DNA from 3 places in the Anaerobacillus sp. 63XJN7_4_ISO-PGPR-S23-413 genome. Region 2 is predicted to be linked to each of the others. Evidence: riboswitches for the same ligand, from Rfam matches in the RefSeq annotation. Region 2 holds a riboswitch; each other region holds the start of a gene.

Region 1 (7,053 bases), 1.2 Mb from region 2:
GCCTGATTTAGAAAGTTCCACGGTTTATTAAAATGTGGTTGGAAAAAGAAATCGATGTATCCTAATTCATCTATAGTCATTTTGTTTTGAATACAAACAGAGAGTGTATTAATTGATTGCGTTACGTCTGCTTTAGAGATCACTTGAGCTCCAAGAATTCTCCTCGTATCCACTTCATAAACCACCTTCAGTGTGATCACTTCATAATCTGGCATAAACTCTGGACGATTGTTTTCTTTTATTGTGATTGTTTTCACATTCTTACCCACACTAATAGCTGCCCTCTCAGTTAAACCAGTAGAAGCCATACTGTGATCAAAAAGGTGTAAACCAGATGTCCCCTGAGTGCCCATATATCTGATCGTTGGTTTCATAATGTTCTGTCCAACGAGGGTACCCATTCGAACAGCATTTGTAGCTAAAGGAATATACGCATTTTCACCAGTAGGATTGTATTGTATAGCACAGCTATCGCCAGCAGCAAAAATATTTTCCTTACTTGTTCTCATATATTCATCTACAATAATGGCCCCGTTTGGCATCATCTCTATCTGCCCTTTAAGAAGATCTGTGTTCGGACGAAAGCCTACAGAAAGAATAACGAGATCTGCTTCATATTCTCCACGGGTTGTCACAACTTTAGAGACGTGTTCCTCTCCTTCAAAACGAGTCACTGTTTCGTTAAGCGCAAGACGAATGCCACGAGTCTTGAAGTCCTCTTCAATTATATCTGTAAACTCTGGATCAAGATACTTACTTAAGATACGGTCTTCTCCATCAATTAAGGTTACTTCTTTTCCATATTTCTGAAAAGCCTCTACTAACTCAACTCCAATATAGCCTGCCCCAATAACGGTAACGCGTTTAGCTTCCTTTGCTCGTTCGATAATTGTATTAGCTTGGGTATAGTTTTTTGATAAAAGGATATTATTAAGTTGAATTCCTTCAATAGGCGGAATAATCGGCCATGATCCTGTCGCCATCACAAGCTTATCGTAATCATCCTCAAACACTTCTTTTGTATTCAAATTCTTAACGCTAATACGATTGTTTATAGAATCAATATCTAATACTTCATGCTTCATTTTCATTGTGACACCCATCTCTTCTAACTTCTCAGGAGATGAATAGAATAAACCTTTTGGATCTTTTACAACTCCTCCAACATAAAGAGCAATTCCGCAAGATAAGAAAGAGACATTATCATTACGCTCATAAACCGTAATATCTGCTTCAGGATAACGTGTTGCTATATTCGTAACTGCGGCCGTTCCGGCATGTGTACATCCAACAACTGCTACTTTCATCAATAATTCCTCCTTGTATAATTGTGAATTATTTCACATAAAAGGACGCAATCATGTGATGTGTTTCACAATTTTTATATTGTAATTATATGTTCCTTTTGTATTAATTGCAATAAGTTTGTTCAATGTTTCACAATAAATTTTAAACACAAAGTCGTCTTACTATCACATACCTTCCTATCGCGTTACGATAATGATAGAAGGTTAATACTACTTAATAAAGCGGAAGGAGTCTGACCATGGTTACATTAAGCATTCTTGATCAAGTCCCTATACCTTCAGGGAGTGATGCCTATAAAACACTTGAGCATACGCGTGAACTCGCACGTACTGCAGAAGCTCTTGGATACTACCGATACTGGTTTGCAGAACACCATAGTACAAAAGGGCTTGCCAGCACCTCTCCAGAGATTATGATGTCTCACATCGCAGCCTCAACCTCTAATATCAAGGTAGGCTCTGGTGGTGTCCTGCTTCCACAATATAGTCCATTCAAAGTGGCAGAGAATTTCCGACAACTAGAAGCTCTTCATCCAGGACGTGTTGACCTTGGAGTCGGCCGTTCACCCGGTGGTACAGCAAAAACACGATTAGCTTTAACAGATGGCATTAATAAAAGCTTGAATGAATTCCCACGTCAATTAGAAGAGCTCTCCCACTACTTGACTGACTCTATGCCGAGAGGACACGAGTTTGCCGGCATAAAAGCAGCTCCTCAAACCGACTCACCCCCTTCTCTTTGGCTATTAGGTATGGGTGAGAATAGTGCTAAAAAAGCAGCAGAATTGGGCATTGGCTATGTCTTTGGGCATTTTATTAAACCTGATCGAGGTAAAAACGCCCTCCAAACTTACTATCAACTGTTCCAACCTACTTATTATAGTCCTTCTCCTTCAGCTATTATTGCCCTATTCGTCGTATGTGGAGAAACTGACGAAGAGGCGGAAGAACTTGCTTTAAGTCAGGATCTCTGGCTTCTGCGAGTAGAAAAAGGTCTTGATAGTCGAGTGCCATCCATTGACGAAGCTAAACAGCACCGTTATACAGTAACGGAAGAAGAACGAATAAAAAATAATCGAAAACGAATGATAATCGGATCTAGAGAAACAGTAAAGAAGAAAATCGACGAATTAGCCGAACACTATCAAACTGAAGAATTCATGGTTCTCACAAACATACATGATTTTGATGAGCGAAGAAAATCATATGAGCGTCTTGCACATATTTATTTATAAGGCGATTACTCAACATGTTTTTAGGTGTTACTCAAATAAAAGCCCCTACTTCTCAATGAAGTAGGGGCTTTTACCGTTATTCAGTTAATTCGGATCGATGCCGTATTCGATAAAATTCATAGAAATTCTTAACGATGACCTTAATGACGGAGTAAAGTGGAATAGCAATCAGCATCCCAATGAACCCATATAAAGCCGCTGCTACAATTAGTAGTAAAATGATGGTTAAAGGGTGTATGTTTAACCTTTTACCTAAGACAACAGGCGCTACCAGGTTTCCTTCTAACTGTTGAACAACTATCGTAATAATAATCACATACAAGGCTAACATCGGTTCTTGTGTTAAAGCGACAACCAGAGCAGGTATCACACCAATAATTGGTCCGAAAAATGGGACCACTGCTGTGATCATCACAAATAGTCCTAATATTAATGCATAAGGTAGTCCAATGATTAAATAACCAACATACATTAAGACACCGTCTACGATTGCTACAATAATTTGTCCAATAATATAGGCCGATAAAGTTTTATCAACCTTATGAAGGATCTGTTCTCCTTCACTCTGATGTTTATTAGGAATAAATCTCAGGAGAAATGGGCTTAATTTATGATCATCTTTAAGAAAATAGAATAAGACAAAAGGTACGATTACAAGGACTGTCGTAGCACTTGTTAATGCACTCACAACCTGCATAATGTGATCACCGAGGCTTTGCGTTAAATTACCTAAATAGCTCGTTGCTTTTTGTTGGAGGTTTTCTACAGAAAGCATCCCCATATCATTTTTCTCCATCATTTTCTCAGCTTCTTTTGCTGATTCTTTCAGCTTCTCAGGCAACTCCTTCGAAAACTCTGACACCTGACTCTGAATCGGGTTTGCTAGAAAAGTGAATCCAGTATAGAGGATACCCGCAATCCCTATAAACACAATTAAAATCGCGACAATATCTGATACAAATGGAATCTTTTTTAATAACTTAACAATAGGCTTGATTGCATAATACAAAAAACCAGCAATTAGTACTGGATAAAACAATGTACCTATAATTGTTTTCACCGGTTTCAATAAATCTAATTCTGTCAAAAAGAAAAAACAGATTAATAATAGAATAATACCTGTTATATACTTGAAGAAATCATGTCTAATCCACATTGGCCGTCTCCTTTGTTTTTATTCATTTCACTCTCATCCCTATACCACTCAACACTCTTTTACTAACTTGATTTCCACAAAAAGTTTCCGATTCCAGGGGATCTAAAAAGGAACCTCTCTCGTAAATATTGTTTCTATTAGAGTGAGGGGTGATTCCCTCTCCTATCAGCTAGATGTGGTTTTAAATACAAAACAACCATCTTTTAGGAATGAACCAAAATATAACGATAAAATGTCTCACGACTAACAAAAGAGAGCCGGAATACTCCAGCCCTCTTTTCTGGTTATAACAACGTTAGGATTCCCCCTAGATTCTTGCTTGTTTCTTTACGATCCAATCTTGTTTGAGCTCGTTTTTGGGCTAGCTCGTTAAGCTGCTTTTCCCCTTCAGTTTCCGGCTGAATTCCAGGTACTTTCATTGGTCTACCGTCGAGAAGGGCTACAAACGTAATAAAACACGTCGCTGCTATACGATTGGCACCCGTTAAAAGGTGTTCGGCGTTTACTTTCACAAAAACTTCCATTGAGCTTTTACCCGTCCATATGACAAAAGCTTCATAATGAATCGAATCCTCTTCCGTTATAGGATGTAAAAACTCCACCGTATCCATAGACACTGTCACGCATTCTAGACGAGAATGCCTTGTCGCCGCGATTGATGCTAGCATATCCATATCGGCAAGGAGTTTACCCCCAAATAATGTCCCATGGCTGTTAAGGTCAGGCGGAAAAATACGGCTGCTCTTATACACTCTTGATTCGCTTACATTCTTTTTCATATCATCTCTCCTTTTCTAAACAATAAAAAATGCATACTCTTTTCATAAGAGCATGCATAACAAATAGACTTTTCACAGTCTTCTCCGTTACACCCCCCTATCGTCCGTAGGTCAATCAGTGCTTTAGAAAAGGCAGGTCTCCTGGCTTGAAGCTTTGTTGAACGAATGCCCCTTCCCTATCATTGATAAGTGGGGTAACGCACCGTCCTTACTTCTTACAGTGGCGGGACCGCATTGGATTTTCACCAATTTCCCTATTAAGTACTGAAATCAGTACACCTTTTCCATTTTATTCAATTGTACTTCTCTATTCTTCATGCCGGGGATCTAAAAGTCAATACCATTCGTTAATCAAACGTTTGTTTAACTATTTATACCTTAAACAAACGTTTATTTAATGATTTTTGCCGGCAGAGGAACCCATTAATTAGAATGCAACAAAAAAAAGACGCCTTCACAGCGCCTTAATTTATTCGTCGGTTGAATCCTCAACCATTTGTTTCAATTCAGATAAACTCGTTCCGTCAAAACGCTTACCATCTACAAATAAGGTAGGCGTTTCTGAAACATTCTTTTTATTTGCATAAGCAAGGTCAGATTCTACTCGTTTCTCACCTGCACCACTCTTATAGGCTTTAACAACTCTGTCCGCTTCTTCTTCACTAACTAGACCACTAAGGGTTTTCGTTAAGAAAGATTCAGTTAAAACATCTTTCGTCTCAGATCCTTTTTTATGTTTGTCATACAGAACATGATGAAATTGCCAAAATACATCATTACCTAATTCTTGATAAACAACCTCAGCAAATTCAGCAGCCCTCGTGGAATCTTTATAGAGGAACGGATAATGGACAAAGTAAAATTTTGCTTTCTCAGTTGCTAATAATTCCTCTTGGATTTTTGGAAGCAAAGATTCATTAAAGGATTGACATGAAGAGCATTTATAATCACCAAATTGCACAATTTCAACTGGCGCTGTTTCCTCACCCAAGTGCGGTTGAGACTCTAATTTAAATCCTTTTGTATTTGCAAATGGATGAAACAGAAAGTTAATAAACAAAAATAGAATAACGAGTCCCGCAAATAATAATAACCATCTGGCACCCGGTTTTAACTTCTTTTTTGGTTTAGCCATTCAGTCACTTCCTCTTTAATCCTTTGTTACTTTCTCCTGATCGATCTTAAACGACCAACCTTTTCTCTTAAGGTATGTTGAAAGACTATATGGACCGCCGCCTCCTAGAAATAAAGACACTGACATAGCTAGAAAAGCAATGTCTAGTTCATAACCGCCCAGCATTCCAGTTGATCTCTTTACAAAGAGAAGAGCTCCTAATAAAATCATGGAAAACAGTACGCTGACAATTCGCGTTCCTAAGCCGAAAATCATCAAAACTCCTCCAGTTAACTCAACTATAGCCACAACATAAGCAAGAAAACCAGAAATACCGATCGTCTCAAAAAAAGCTACTGTATTCGTGATCCCTTCAGAAAACTTTAAAAAACCATGAGCAAAAAAAAGCATACCTACGACCAATCGAATTGTTAACAACCCGAGATGGGGATAGGTTTTCATTATTGATCCTCCCCAGATACTAACATTATTTGACACCGTTCGACACAGTTATCCAACTAAACGTTATCATAATGAATGCCTACATTGCAAAAGGATGAAGACCTATTTCTGACCCCTTGCGAGTGTGGAATGCCGAATGATTTGATTGATCACTTCCGAAAATACTAACCCTACTGCAATGGATCCCGATATCATAAATGCTCTGGCTGCAAGGTTAATGGCACTATTGTAATCATTTTGAACGAAATTCCTCATCGCATCGTAAGCCAGACCACCTGGAACAAGCGGAATAATCCCCGCTACACTAAATATAATGACTGGTGTCCGATACACCTTTGCAAAAACCTGACTAATAACAGCGATGACAAATGAGGCTGTTACAGTGGCGATGACAGCATCAATACCTGATGCCTCCATTCCGTAATAAATCATCCAGCCACACATGCCAACAAACCCGCCTTTAATAAGGGAGGATTTAGGAGCGTTAAATAATAATCCAAACGCTGCACTTGCCACAAAGCTCGTCAAAACCTGAGCAATAATTGTCATAATTGTCCTCCCTTTCTATAAAAATGATACAACAAGGGCAATGCCTGCTCCAATCGCAAATGCGGTAAGAAAGGCCTCTGCGCCTTTAGATAGGCCAGATATTAAATGCCCCGCCATTAAATCCCTTACAGCATTCGTGATTAATAGACCAGGAACAAGTGGCATCACTGAACCAATAATAATTTTATCAAGTTGCCCACCGATTCCAGTAGACACAAAAAGGACAGCGAGTAATCCTATGACAAATGAAGCAAGGAACTCTGAGAAGAATTTTATCGGTACAAGGCGGTTAAATAGTGAAACACTATAAAAGCCACCTCCCCCTGCAAGAACTGCCGGAAGAAAATCTCCCCACTCCCCTTGAAACATAATTAGAAAACAACCGCTTGCAATCGCAGCAGCAACTAACTGCTTAGGAAATGTATACCGCTCGGTCATTTTATCCAATTGG
Region 2 (7,053 bases):
ATTATTTGAGTTGACCTTTCTTTCATTTCTTTATAAATCATCAAATCCATTATCATCAGACACTTTTGTATACTGACGTGATTTCTGTTCGAAGAAATCACTTTTCCCAGCGTTCACATCCGCGTAGGCTTTGATCCACCGCATAGGGTTCTCTCGGTGACCTTCAAATGGGCGTTCGATACCAAGCTGATTGACGCGATTGTTTGCCATAAATTTAATGTAGTCATTGAGTTCGTTCATTGTAATACCAGGGAAACGATTACCAATAATGTATTCTCCCCATTTCATCTCAAGCTCAGCAGCTTCACGAAATGTATTCGTGATGAAATCATGATTTTCTTTCGTATTCAGTTCAGGATGCTCATTGAACAATTCTTTCACTATATTAACGAACAACGTCACATGCAGCTGCTCATCCCGATTAATATAGTTAATCATTGTTGAGGTAGACACCATCTTTTGATTTCGAGCAAGGTTATAAAAGAAAGCGAACCCGGCGTAGAAGAAAAGCCCTTCAAGAATAATGTCATAAACAATCGATTCAAAAAATGTTTGTGGAGTTGGATTTTTAACAAATGCTTCATAACCAGAAGCAATAAATTGGTTTCGTTCTAGGAGCACGTCATCATGCTTCCAATATTCAAAAATGCGGTCTTGCTCATTTTTATTTACAATGGAAGAAAGTACATAGCTATATGACTGATTATGCACAACTTCCTGGAACGAAAGCACCTGCATGAGCGCAGAAAGGCTTGAATCTGTTAAGTAATCCGCAACCTTACTTGAATAGTCGGTTTGAATCGAATCTAGGAAGGCAAGAAGACCAATAATTTTCTTAAACGTATCTTGCTCATCTTCGCTTAATGCTTCCCATTGCTTCACGTCGTTCGACATATTGATTTCAAACGGAGTCCAAAAGTTTCCTAGCATATTTTTGTACATAGGATATGCCCAGCTAAAGCGGACATCATCCCAGTTTAAAACGTTTGAGCTTTCTCCATTAATAATTCCAGTCGAGCTATTCGGTGCGGAGACATCGTATAGCTTTCTTTGTTGAATCGTAGCCATTTCCAATTCCTCCTTTAGCTTGCGCAGCTTTCACAGTCGTCAATATCTACAGATGTACTTCGTGTATAGTAGGTTGTTTTCAACCCTTTTTTCCAAGCTGTCATATGAATGTTCAATAAGTCCTTCGCTTTTACCGTACTTTGCACATAGATATTAAACGATATTGATTGGTCCACATGACGCTGTCTGGCTGCATTCTGCTCAATACTCCAAAGCTGATCAATGTGATAAGCCGATTTGTAATACCAGGTCGTTTCAGGTGAAAGATCAGGCGCTGTAACGGGAATTTTGTAGTTCTTCTTTTCTTCAGAGTATTCTTTTTGGAAAATCGGATCGATTGATGCTGTTGATCCAGCTATTAAACTTGTTGAACTGTTAGGGGCAACCGCTAAAAGATAGGCGTTTCTGACACCATTCGTTTGGACCCTTTCCTTAAGGGACTGCCATTTTTCACTAACGTAACCTCGTTGCTTAAAGTACTCCCCATTTTGCCAATCAGAGCCTTCAAAGAGAGAGTAGCTTCCTTTTTCAACGGCAAGCTCATGACTTGCCTGTATCGTTAAATAATTGATTGTTTCATATAGTTCGTCCGCATAGTCTGCCGCTTCCTGACTTTCCCAGACAATCTCTTTTTTCGCAAGGAGGTGATGCCAACCAAACGTTCCAAGACCAATGCTTCTATACTTCTCATTCGTTAACTGGGCTTGAGGCACTTCGATCGTATTAATATCGATCACGTTATCCAGCATTCTTACCTGAATTGGAATTAATCGCTCTAGTGCATTAGCTGCAACCGCACGCCCAAGATTAATACTTGATAGATTACAAACGACATAGTCACCAGGCGTTTTCGTAATGATAATTTTACCGTCTTTCGTGATTTCCTCTTCAACAGTCGTTGCACTCATATTTTGCATAATTTCCGTACAAAGATTGGAAGCATAGATCATACCAGCATGCTTATTCGGATTCGCTCGATTCACCGTATCTCGATAGAACATATAAGGCGTCCCAGTTTCCAATTGTGATTTCATAACTCGCTTCATAATCTCAATCGCCGGCACGGTTTTTCTTGAAAGTTCAGGATGGTTCACACATTTCCTATATTTCATACGAAACTCTCCTGATCCTTTTTCTTTGTCATAAGCATCTTCAAGAGAGAACCCCATCACCTGACGGACTTCATGCGGATCAAATAAATACCAGTCTCCACGGTCTTCCACTGCTTCCATAAAGATATCTGGAATACAAAGACCCGTGAAAAGATCATGTGTCCTCATTCGTTCGTCTCCGTTATTAAGCTTGGCATCAAGAAATTCGAAAACATCTTTATGCCAGACATCAAGATATACAGCAACAGCACCTTGACGCTGTCCTAGCTGGTCTACGCTCACAGCTGTATTGTTTAACTGCTTCATCCATGGTAAAACCCCAGATGAATTTCCTTTAAATCCTTTAATATCACTCCCACGAGAACGAATTTTCCCGAGATATGCTCCAATTCCTCCTCCATTTTTCGAAACGGTCGCTACATCTGTATTGCTGTCATAGATTCCTCTAAGACTGTCATCCACCGTATCGATAAAGCATGAGCTTAGTTGTCCATAGCTTTTCCCTGCATTTGAAAGAGTAGGAGTTGCTACTGTCATATATAAATTAGATAGCGCCCAATACGCTTCTTCAATCAGATTTAACCTCTTATCTTTTGGTTCATTTACCATGAGCGTCATAGCAATGACTAGAAAGCGCTCTTGAGGTAATTCATACACATTCTTATCATGATCTGTAGCTAGATAGCGGTCTGCGAGCGTTCGTAGTCCGATGTATGTAAACAAACGATCTCTTGATGGCTCGATTAATTTAGCAACATGCTCTACTTCATTCTTGGAATAAGACTGAAGGAGTGCCTTGTTATAAATCCCTTCATCTGTCAACTGTTGTAGAAGGCGATAGAAGCTTCCCCCACCATATACCTCTTTCTCAGTTCGATGTGAAAGAGACTTACGATAGAGCGAACGAAGATGAAAAGCTGCTGCCACATAAGTCCAGTCAGGTTCTGTTGCGCTAATTCGTTCAAGGGCATTTAAAACTAGAATATTACCAACCTCTTCTTGCGTTGATTCTTCTGAAATACCATCAATTGTTTTTTCAATAAAACTCTCACTAGCAAGTAACGGGTACTCATCTAAGAGCGTTCTTACTTCCTCTATCATTTTTGTTACTGTCATTTCTGCTACAGTACTCATATACCTCTCTCCTTTATCCATCCAAAATAAAAGGCTCACTCTCGGAAGAGTGAGCCTGGAGAAAACGACAACGTATAAATGAACGTACTCGTACATTTACCCTGCCATTTCTCACCCTCAACCCCCGAAGAATAGAAACGTTTTTGACTATACGGCAGGTCTACTGGCTTGTGCTTCTTCCTTGGCAAGCCTTCCCGGAATTAACTCCAGTGGCTTCTTGCCTCGTCCACACGACAGTTGCGGGGACAGCTCCGGATTCAGACCGGATTCCCTATTAAGTCGTTATACGACACCGCATACTCAATTATTTAATTACGTACAATTCACACCATATATAGTATCCGAAACACTTGATAGTTACTAAATATTGATAACCTCATCTTACATGATGCTTTAATTTAGCACAAGCTTTATTGTTACATTGACTTCGATTTATTTCAACTCTAAAGACACTCACCTATCACTTTCAACATGCTCATGCATATATTGTTGATACCTAAAAAAGTTTCCTAAAGGAAAGAAAGGTGAGTATGATGAAAAGATTATCTTCGGTTAATTTTAAGAAATTGGCTGGCTATACACAACTCTGTCAGAAATTTGGTATTTTGAGTGAACAAGAAAGCAAAGAAATTCTACAAAAGTTAAGTGAGCATAAAACATAAAGTTCTAACTACGATTGAAAAGGAAGCGAGATCACGATCCTTCCTCCCTTTTTATTGTCTTCGGCGTAAATGTTACCATTATGCTTTTCTACTATTGTTTTCGTAATCGATAGACCAATGCCAGAACCTGACTTGTCACCTGTATAGAATCGTTCAAAAACGCGCTGTGGATTCTCGCCAAAGCCTTTACCATCATCTTCAACCTCAATATAAACTTGACCATTATCTTGGTGGACATGTACTTCTATAACGGACGAAGCGAATCGAAGGGCATTACCGAATATATTCATAAAAGCTTGCTTCATTTTATCACTGTCCATCTTAACGTCTATGGCATGATCAGTGTCATACCTTACCTCTATTTGCCGTTGATGTGCAAGTGGTTTTACCGCAGTGATGACTTCCATCAACACGTGATGAAGATCGACTACTTCATAAGTAAAAGATTCATCTACTGTTTCTAACCTAGTTAAATAAGAAATGTCCTGCACGATCTTTTTTAAACGCTGCGTTTCTTTCACAATTACTTCAAGACTATACTCGACGTCCTCTCCTACGATTACTTCATCTAGAATCCCTTCCGCATTCCCTTGAATGGCCATTAGAGGTGTTTTTAATTCATGAGACGCATTTTGAAGGAATTCCTTCTGATCAAAATCATTTTTTCGAAGTTGCTCCGTTAGTTCTTGAAACGTCTTAGCAAGTTCATTGATTTCATCCTTTGTTTTAAGCGTCAACGGGGGTTGTTCCTTGCGCATCGTAAATTCCCTCATGTGGTTGGCAAGTAATCGAATTGGCCCCGCTATTCCTTTCTGCATAATAGCAGCAAGGAGCACGGCAACAGCAGCAGATACTAAAAGACTAACAGCCTGTGATTGCTGAATAATCCGATTGAAACCTTCAAGACTTTCTACCTTCGTAAATAGCACAATACTGCCAACTTGCTCTCGTGAAAGACTAATTGGCACTTCCTCTGTAACGTATAATTTTCCTTTGTTTTCTTCATAATCAATTCGAACTACTTCATCGACATTCGAATAAATTGCCTTCTCGTTTGCATTATAAATTATAAATTGAGATGAGATTAAATTGCCTGCCATTTCAATTCTTCTGCGATCAAGTAACCTATTTGGTGAATTTTCGCCCTTCCACTGTCGATCTTCGAGCATTTGACTAATTTGCAATCCCTCTTTTTGCAGCTGTTCTCTCGTTTCGCGCACAAGATATTCTTGAAACAAATATTGAAATGAAATAGTAGTAATAAGCAGAATAACAACAATAAGAACGATATAACTAAGAAACAATTTGGTACCGATATTAACCTTCTTCATCGATTTTATAGCCATACCCCCAGACTGTCGCAATCTTCGCTTGCGCATTTGCATCTGACATCTTTTTACGTAGCCTTTTCACAAGGTCATCAATAATCCTGCCATCACCTACATATTGATAACCCCAAATGGCTTCAATTAATCTCTCTCTTGTAAACGGTTGTCCTGAATGTTGGAGGAGATAGGCGAGCACATCGTACTCTTTCGGCGTTAAAGCCATTTCTTCCTCATTCACTAATAACAGTCTTTTTTTCTTATTTAAACGTACGTTCTGAACAGTGATTTCTTGTGAAGAATGGTTTTTCTCTAGGCGATTCATCCGTTTGAATAGATTCTTAATACGCACAACAAGTTCTCTAGGGCTAAAAGGTTTCGTTAAGTAATCATCAGCACCAAGTTCAAGGCCTAGTATCCGATCAAGCTCTTCATCTCTTGCGGAAACAACGATAACGGGAATGTAAGAATACTTTCTTAACCGTCGAAGGAGTTCAAGTCCATCAACATTTGGCATCATAATATCTAATACTAATAAATCGGGTTCAATTGTTTCTAGAGCACTTAACACTTCTGCCCCATCTGTAAAGGTTGAGACAATAAACCCTTCTTTTTTTAAATACTTCTCTAAAATATCACGTATATTTTGTTCATCATCTATCACAAAAACGTGCTGCATCTCTCTCAACTCCGTTCCCTTTTCACATCTTAGACGAAATGTGCTTTTCATACTCTTTATATTATCCTAGCCTTATCTGACAGTAAATCAGCCGCATGTCTTCAAAACATACGAAAGAGATAGGGGGCCCCTATCTCTCGCTAAGATTAGCTAAGTTTTTCAATCAGCTGATCAAGTATATCATTTTTTTGTTTCACAATTTCTTGAGCCTGCTCTCGCTTGGCTTCCATCTCTTCGCGCATTTCTTCTCTTGCGGCTTTCTCTTCGTCGGTTAACTCTGGACGCTCTCCACTTTCTTCAAGTTCCTGCTTCTTAGACTCTCTCTCTTCATGAGCAGCCTGTGCTTCATCATGCATCGCATCAAGCTGTGAGTTTAGATCAGCAAGCTCTTTCTGAAGCTCATCGACACCTTCAACACTAGAAGCATCCTGATCAAGCAAAAGGTCGATTAATTGATCTTTTTTCTCAGCAGTTGCCATTTTCAGTTCGCGATCTAGAGAGCGGTCTTCGAAGTGACCTCTTTTCCCATGATGTCCTCTAGTACCTGCCATCTCCTGGGTTTGCCCTACTGTTTGCTCTTCTATTTCAGTTGACTCGTCATCTGCCGCATTAACATTTGCTCCAGCTATCCCCCCAGCTAAAACCATAGAGGCAACACCAATCATCCATTTGTTCATCTTCATCAATCTCCCTTCATAGGTATGTTCTTACAATACCTATTATGGACAACAACTTACGAAGAAATTTGTAAGAATGATGTGAAAATGATGTGAGTTTGCTCTATCTCTTTTTTAATTGGTCGATCACTTTAGCATCCAAACTACGTACATGCAAATCACGCTGTGGAAACGGTATCTCAACGTTGTGATCTGCAAGAATTCGGTTAATGCGGAAGTTTAAATTACTCTTCGTTTCTACCGCTGCTTTTGGTGACGAGATCCAAATGAATAGTTGAAAATCAAGTGATGAATCACCAAAACCAAGGAAATTCACAAAAGGAGGAGGAGTCTCAAGCACATACATGGAATTCTCTTTTTCTTCCATAGCTACTTGAAGCAATAGCGATCTCACAA
Region 3 (7,053 bases), 510 kb from region 2:
TGTAGTCCCTTCATCCGCTGGATCTCAGCGATCGTTGAGATGTCACCACTAAAAACAAGCCGGTCTCCTTCCTTCAGAATCGTCTCGCCTGATACAGGCGCGATCGCACGCTCGTGACGCATAATGCTGACGAGAAATAACCCCTTCAAGCTCCGTAGCTGCGCTTCTTTTACAGTGCGATTGATATAGGGGAATTGTTCTGTAACAAGCACTTCACCGGTGTATTTTTTGAGCAATTCAGGTTCAGTGAAGGATGAAGAACGTCGATCTGGAAGCAGCTTGTTACTAAAGAAGATCAAATACGCGAGACCGAATAGCGTGATCGGGATTCCGACCGCACTAAGCTGAAAAAAAGAAAAACCAGCATAGCCGTTTTCGAGTAGCAGTCCATGAACGACAAGGTTTGTCGACGTACCAATTAACGTAATGGTGCCGCCAAGAATCGTAGCGTAGGAAAGCGGAATAAGAAACTTCGAAGGAGACACCCTGTTTTCATCGCACCATTTTTTCACCATTGGCGTAGAAGCGATCACGATCGGAGTATTGTTCACAAATGCCGAAATGATGGAGATTGGAAATAGCAATGTAGTCAGGCGTTTCTTTGGCGAATGCGAGCTTTTTAGGAGACGTTGAAAGAGGCGATCCACAATGCCACTTCGCTGAATGCTTCCAGCCACGATGAATAGAAGGGCAATCGTAAGCATCCCTTCATTCGAGAATCCGGCCGTTGCTTCCTCAGGCGTAATAATGCCAGTGAATAGAAATAAGACGAGAACCGAGGCTAGAATGACCTCAGGTCGTCCTTTTTCAAAGAAAAGACAGAAAAGCATGATGCTCATCGTGATCATAACGAAATAGAATGCCATCATTCAGCGCGCGCGGCATCATTCGTCTTCATGATCGTGCTGCACCTCATCTAATAAAATCTCAATCACTTCAGGGCGAGAAAACTCTTTCGGAGGTCTTTGGCCATTTTTCAGCATCTCTCGAACCTTTGTGCCGCTTAGATGAATGTGAAATTCGCCATCGTGTGGACACGTTTTGGCAGTAGCCATGCTCGAACACTTGATACAATAAAACGCGTGCTCGAAGGCCATAATCTCAATGCCGATTTCGTCTTTTGCAAATTGGTGAAAAATGTTCTGCGCCGCGAACGTATCGTAATAATCGCCAACACCTGCGTGATCACGGCCGACGATAAAATGTGTGCAGCCAAAGTTCTTCCGAACGAGACTATGAAAAATCGCCTCGCGCGGGCCAGCATACCTCATCGCGGCTGGGAATACGGAGAGAATGACGCGATCAGACGGATAATAGTTTTCTAAAAGAGCGCTGTAGCTTTTCATCCGAATATCCGCTGGAATGTCATCTTTCTTCGTTTCGCCAACGAGTGGATGGATGAGAAGGCCATCAACGGTTTCAAGTGCCGTCTTTTGAAGGTATTCATGTGCGCGATGAATCGGATTGCGCGTTTGAAAGCCAACGATTGTTTTCCAGCCGCGCTGTTGGAATGTTTCTCTTAATTCTGCCGGCGTTTGAAAATGGTCTTGAAGAGCTGTTGGGTGCTGAAGGAGCGTGATTGGGCCACCGAGGTTAAACGCTTCCTGCTCGTACGTTTTTTGAACGCCTGGATGCTCAGCGTCGTTCGTTCCATAGACGCGTCGAGCTTCTTCTGTTTTGTCTGTTTCATAAATATCTTCTACTTCCATTAATCCATAGATTTCCCCGTCTTCACCCTTCAGGCAAACAGTAGGACTAGTAAAAATCTTGTCACGCGTTTCTTTGGATACAGAAAGCGTAATAGGCAAGCTCCAGATTGTCCCATTTGCGAGCCTCATTTTAGTTAAAACGTGCGTATAATCTGTTTGATTCATAAAGCCCGTTAACGGACTAAAAGCACCGATTGCGATCATATATAAATCGGATAAATTCCATGGTGTTAAGGTGACGACCGGAAACATTGTGGCCTTCTCGAGAAGCGCCAGGCGATCCTCTTCACATGGAATGCGGTTTATTAGCTGACCGCCATGTGGTTCTATCATAAATAAATCTCCCTTCTTGCTTGTTCACATATAGAGTTGCTACTAGCTTATGAAAGAAGGAGAGGAGAAGAGAGGGCTAATGAGAAAAATGGATGAGGGGTGTGTTTTTAAAGGGGGTCAGGCGCGAGCCTGACCCCCTTTAAAAACAACTGTCTCCGCACGAAAGACACTCCAACACATTCGAAGATATCCTCTCTTTTCCTTCTTGACCCTACTATCCTTTTGGACTACACTGTGTAGTGTGAGGTGGAAGCGATGAAAATTCATCAGTTCAAAACGAATGAAACAGGGTTAAACCGCTTTTTCGGCTCTCTTGAAGCGAAGGTTATGGACATACTCTTTGAAGGTCCAGAAATGACGATCAAAGATGTGAAACAGAAGCTTGATCAAGAGAAAAGTACGAACTTTAACACGGTTATGACGGTCATGAATCGTCTCGTGGATAAAGGAATTCTAGTAAAACGAGTTGAAAAGCGCACGTCAATGTTTAAGCCGCTTCTATCGAAAGAAGATTTTTTACAAACGCAATCGAAGGAATTAACAAAGGATCTAATGGATGAATTTGGTCCGCTTGCTGTGAATCATATGCTTGATGCGCTCGATGAAGCGGATCCAGTTTTGATCGAAAAGCTTGAGCAAAAAATCAAGCAGCTAAAGGAGAAGTAAGATGAGAATAAAACAGCCGCGATTTTTGTTTATGCTGTCTTTTTTTCTTGTAGCCACGATGATTGTTCAAATGTCACTATACAGTCTGCATTTATATTCGAACTGGACGCTTATGTTAAGCGTACTTGAAGCCTGCCATAATATGCTTCGCGCGATCGGTTTATCATCTATGAACATGCTATTAGAAGTTCTGATTCTCTCAACATTTTCATTAATCGTGATGATGATCGTGAAGCAAATTTATCGATATGTCACCTTTTCGAAACGGCTGTCGCTTCTTCGTGAAGACACTGTCACACAGGTAGTCATTCGGAATTTCGATTTAGGAAAGCAGGCACTCCAGGTGATTAGAAGCGATGAGCCTATCGCGCTTACATATGGAATGATTAAACCCAAAATAGTTCTTTCGACTGAACTAGTTAGCCTGTTGAGCAAAGAAGAGCTGCGCGCCGTGATTTATCACGAAACTTTTCATCAGCAGCATCGTGATCCATTGAAAAAATTTATCATCACCCTTCTCGTCCACGCGCTTTGGTACGTGCCGATTTTGAAATGGGTATCAAATCACTATCACACGCTACGCGAAATTGCCGCGGATCGGTTTGCGATGAAAGAAGCAAATATGCTTGATCTTAGTAGCGCGTTATTAAAACTATTAAAAAGCGATCACAGACAGCGTCATGCTTTTGCTGTATCTTTTGCGGAAACGTCTGTGAACGATCGCATACAACATATTCTTGCGCCAGAAAAAGAAGTGCACGTAACGTTGCCTGTTGGGACAGTACTTTACTCACTTTATATTGTGTTAGGGTTATCCATCATGTTTATGGTGGCGACACCCTAATTCTTTTTCGGAAACAAACACTACATATCGTAGTGTTAAAATTAGGAGGGAATTAATTTATGAATTTATCACAAAACGTTGCCCTTGTCGTACTACGAATCGTTCTCGGTCTTATTTTTACGGTTCACGGCCTAGATAAATTTGCTGGAGGGATTGGAAATACCGCTGGATTTTTCGAGAGCATTGGCATTTTGGGTGGTTTAGCGTATGTCGTTGCAACGATTGAACTAGTCGGAGGTCTTCTTATGATCGTAGGACTAGGCACACGCATTGTTTCTTTGCTTTTCATGATCGTCATGCTAGGAGCGATCTTTACGGTTAAACTAACGACAGGATTTATCGGAGGGTATGAATTGGATCTTGCTCTTCTCGGTATGTCAGTCGCTGTTTTGATTAGCGGAGGTGGAGCCATTTCCGTTGATTACAAATACTTTTCGAAACAATCATAGGAGGAAGAATCATGGCAAATAAGAATAAGAAAAAGCAACCGAACAAGCAAACAATAGCTAATGCGCAGAAAAAATCGAAAGCATGGATCTACTGGTTAGTGGCCGCTGTCGCTGCAGTTATCGTAATCGTGATCGTCGTTTCAAGCGGCTCGAGTTCTGATGGTTCAGAGGAAAAAGCGATGGAGCAACCATTTCTCGGTGATGAAAATGCGCAGGTAGAAGTGATTGAATTTGGAGATTACAAATGTCCTTACTGTAAAGCATTCGAACAGTCTTTTTTCCCGCAAATTGATCAAGAGTTAATTCAAACAGGGGAAATCAAATTCTCGTTTATCAACTATCCATTTATTAATGTTGATTCCGATCGCTCAGCGGAATTTGCTGAAGTGGTGTACCAGGAGCTTGGGAATGACGTGTTCTGGGAATTCCACTCATTAATGTATGAAAAGCAAACAGAAGGCACGGAAAAGCAGGACATCTACACAGAAGATTACCTTGTAGACACGCTAAAAGAAGTGACTGATGAAGAAAAAGCTGAACAGGTTCTTGCAGCTTTTAAAGATGGCGAAGGAGAAGCGGCGATCGACTACGACTTATCGAAAGCCCGTGATCTCGACGTTACTGGCACACCAGCTCTCTTTGTGAACGGCGAGCCGTTTGAAGGACAAACAATTGATGACCTGAAGAAAATGGTAGAAGAAGCGAAGGAAGAGTAAAGGAATTACCATCATTGTCCACCGTGGGTGGACAATGATGGTTTTTTGTTTGTGAAGGGGGTCAGGCGCGAGCCTGACCCCCTCAAAACACAACTGTTCCCCCCACTCCCGCAATCATGTATAATAAACCTGTTACCAATTACATAGTGATCGATTCAGGTGTCTTTTCAATGAAGACTTAATAGGGAAGCTGGTGCAATTCCAGCGCGGTCCCGCCACTGTAAATGGTCGCCTGCTGCAGAATCCACTGTTCGAAACAGCGAATGGGAAGGAGCAGCATGCGATAACCATGAGCCAGGAGACCTGCCTGAATCAAGCGCGAACAGCCTACGAGGATAGGGATGTGCGAACGGATTCAGGTGCCTTTATGCACCGTTACTTCCATTCGACCATCTTCATGCCCTCGTGCGTGGGGATTTTTTAGTTTAGAGACATCAGAAAACAGGAGGAGAAACACACATGAAAAAGCTTTATTCACTACTCGTTTTACTTTTTCTCGTTACAGGAACCATCGCAGGTTGCGGAGCGAGTGAAGAGAACAGCGCGACAAATGAAGGAAATGCGAATACAGAGCAAGCTGAACAGTCAGAAGATAGCGCTTTCCCAGTAACGATAACGGATGCGTTGGACGAGGATGTTACGATCGAAAAAGATCCTGAAAAAATTGTCTCCTTAATCCCGAGTAACACTGAGATCCTTTTCGACCTGGGAGCAGGGGAAGAAGTAGTTGGCGTATCTGACTTCGCCAACTATCCAGAAGAAACGGCTGATATTGAAAAAATCGGCGGCATGGAATTTAACGTGGAGAAAATCATTTCTCTAAAGCCTGATCTCGTACTTGCACACGGCTCAAGCGCACATAACTCAGAAGCAGGTCTACAGCAGCTTCGTGATGCTGGAATCACTGTACTCGTTGTGAACGATGCGAAAAGCTTCGATGAAGTGTACGCTTCCATCGAAATGATTGGACAAGCAACCGGTGAAACGGAAGAAGCGGAAACCGCGATCGATGAAATGAAGCAAGATCTTGAAGGCATTCAAGCAAAAGCAGAAAGCATTAGTGAAGAAGATCAGAAAAATGTCTTCGTCGAAGTTGCCCCTGCGCCTGAAATCTACTCTCCAGGGAAGAATACGTTTATGGATGACATGCTAACGATGATTCACGCGAAGAACGTGACGCACGATCAGGAAGGCTGGAACCAGGTGGATCAGGAAGCGATTATCAAAGCGAATCCTGACGTGATCATCACAACGTACGGTTACTATACAGAGAAGCCAGTTGAACAAGTGTTAAGCCGCGACGGCTGGCAAGACGTGACGGCTGTCAAAGATGAGCAGGTTGTTGATGTGCACTCTGACCTTGTTACGCGCTCTGGCCCTCGTCTTACTGAAGGAGTAGAGGAACTTGCAAAAGCGGTTTACCCGGATGTTTTTGCTGAATAAACGTTTAATTGCCTATCCGATTGCGATAGCACTCTTAATTGGTGCCATGCTCCTTGGCATTTCAATCGGTACTGTTTCAGTTCCAGTGCTTACCATTCTAAAATTAATCGGAAGCGAAGTTTTACACCTTCCATTCATAGGCAAAACCGATCCAATGTTTACAACGATTGTGATGGATATTCGCTTGCCACGCGTCATTTTGGCAGGTCTAGTGGGGGCGTCTCTTGCGATAGCAGGGGCCGCCTTTCAAGGTCTTTTGCGTAATCCACTAGCGGATCCGTACGTGCTCGGCGTTTCATCCGGAGCATCAGTTGGAGCGGTACTCGTGCTGTTTTTCAACCTGTCCATTCCGTTTGTCGGCATGTTCACCCTACCAGTTATGAGCATCGCTGCATCGATTCTCACGATTTTCCTCGTGCTCTTTTTCGCACGACAAATCGAGCGATCGATGCGCGTGGAGACGATCATCCTAACAGGAATTGTGTTTAGCTCATTCCTTGGCTCACTCCTGTCACTTATGATCGCCTTAACAGGAGAGGAGCTTCGTCAAATTATCGGCTGGCTCCTTGGAAGCGTGTCGATGCGCGGATGGGAATACATCGGGATCATTCTTCCCTTTTTCATCATTGGATCAGGGATCCTGCTCTTTAGCAGCAAGGAGCTGAACGCGATGTCTTTTGGTGAAGAACGCGCTCAGCATATCGGCGTGAACGTCGCGAAACGAAAGCTTTGGATTCTAATCGGCGGCTCGATTTTAACAGGGGCAGCTGTTGCGGTTTCAGGAACGATTGGTTTCGTTGGCCTTGTGATTCCGCATTTAACGCGCCTCCTATGGGGTCCGGATCACAGGCATTTACTGCCACTCTCCATTTTACTTGGAGCTGCTTTTCTAA

What was found. Region 2 has a riboswitch for cobalamin ahead of AC0VYO_RS17980 (ribonucleoside-diphosphate reductase subunit alpha). Riboswitches for the same ligand answer to the same signal wherever they lie in the genome.
Region 1: it holds a riboswitch for cobalamin, as region 2 does, so the genes downstream of both, AC0VYO_RS02040 (acyl-CoA thioesterase) here and AC0VYO_RS17980 (ribonucleoside-diphosphate reductase subunit alpha) in region 2, are expected to answer to the same signal.
Region 3: it holds a riboswitch for cobalamin, as region 2 does, so the genes downstream of both, AC0VYO_RS20325 (ABC transporter substrate-binding protein) here and AC0VYO_RS17980 (ribonucleoside-diphosphate reductase subunit alpha) in region 2, are expected to answer to the same signal.

The regions. Positions count from the first base shown of each region.
Region 1 is NZ_CM149688.1:365,108-372,160, reverse strand. Features, by position in the region: gene AC0VYO_RS02055 (CoA-disulfide reductase) at 1-1,307, opposite strand, end outside; gene AC0VYO_RS02050 (LLM class flavin-dependent oxidoreductase) at 1,547-2,542, shown strand; gene AC0VYO_RS02045 (AI-2E family transporter) at 2,619-3,698, opposite strand; gene AC0VYO_RS02040 (acyl-CoA thioesterase) at 3,983-4,477, opposite strand; cobalamin riboswitch at 4,592-4,775, opposite strand; gene AC0VYO_RS02035 (DsbA family protein) at 4,947-5,612, opposite strand; gene AC0VYO_RS02030 (DoxX family protein) at 5,628-6,053, opposite strand; gene AC0VYO_RS02025 (threonine/serine exporter family protein) at 6,156-6,602, opposite strand; gene AC0VYO_RS02020 (threonine/serine exporter family protein) at 6,618-7,053, opposite strand, start outside.
Region 2 is NZ_CM149688.1:3,425,589-3,432,641, forward strand. Features, by position in the region: gene AC0VYO_RS17975 (ribonucleotide-diphosphate reductase subunit beta) at 31-1,068, opposite strand; gene AC0VYO_RS17980 (ribonucleoside-diphosphate reductase subunit alpha) at 1,083-3,296, opposite strand; cobalamin riboswitch at 3,451-3,626, opposite strand; gene AC0VYO_RS17985 (sensor histidine kinase) at 3,985-5,307, opposite strand; gene AC0VYO_RS17990 (response regulator transcription factor) at 5,294-5,980, opposite strand; gene AC0VYO_RS17995 (hypothetical protein) at 6,127-6,657, opposite strand; gene AC0VYO_RS18000 (mechanosensitive ion channel family protein) at 6,761-7,053, opposite strand, start outside.
Region 3 is NZ_CM149688.1:3,935,860-3,942,912, reverse strand. Features, by position in the region: gene AC0VYO_RS20355 (SLC13 family permease) at 1-839, opposite strand, end outside; gene sat (sulfate adenylyltransferase) at 885-2,042, opposite strand; gene AC0VYO_RS20345 (BlaI/MecI/CopY family transcriptional regulator) at 2,298-2,708, shown strand; gene AC0VYO_RS20340 (M56 family metallopeptidase) at 2,710-3,552, shown strand; gene AC0VYO_RS20335 (DoxX family protein) at 3,612-4,001, shown strand; gene AC0VYO_RS20330 (DsbA family protein) at 4,013-4,717, shown strand; cobalamin riboswitch at 4,858-5,042, shown strand; gene AC0VYO_RS20325 (ABC transporter substrate-binding protein) at 5,177-6,160, shown strand; gene AC0VYO_RS20320 (FecCD family ABC transporter permease) at 6,144-7,053, shown strand, end outside.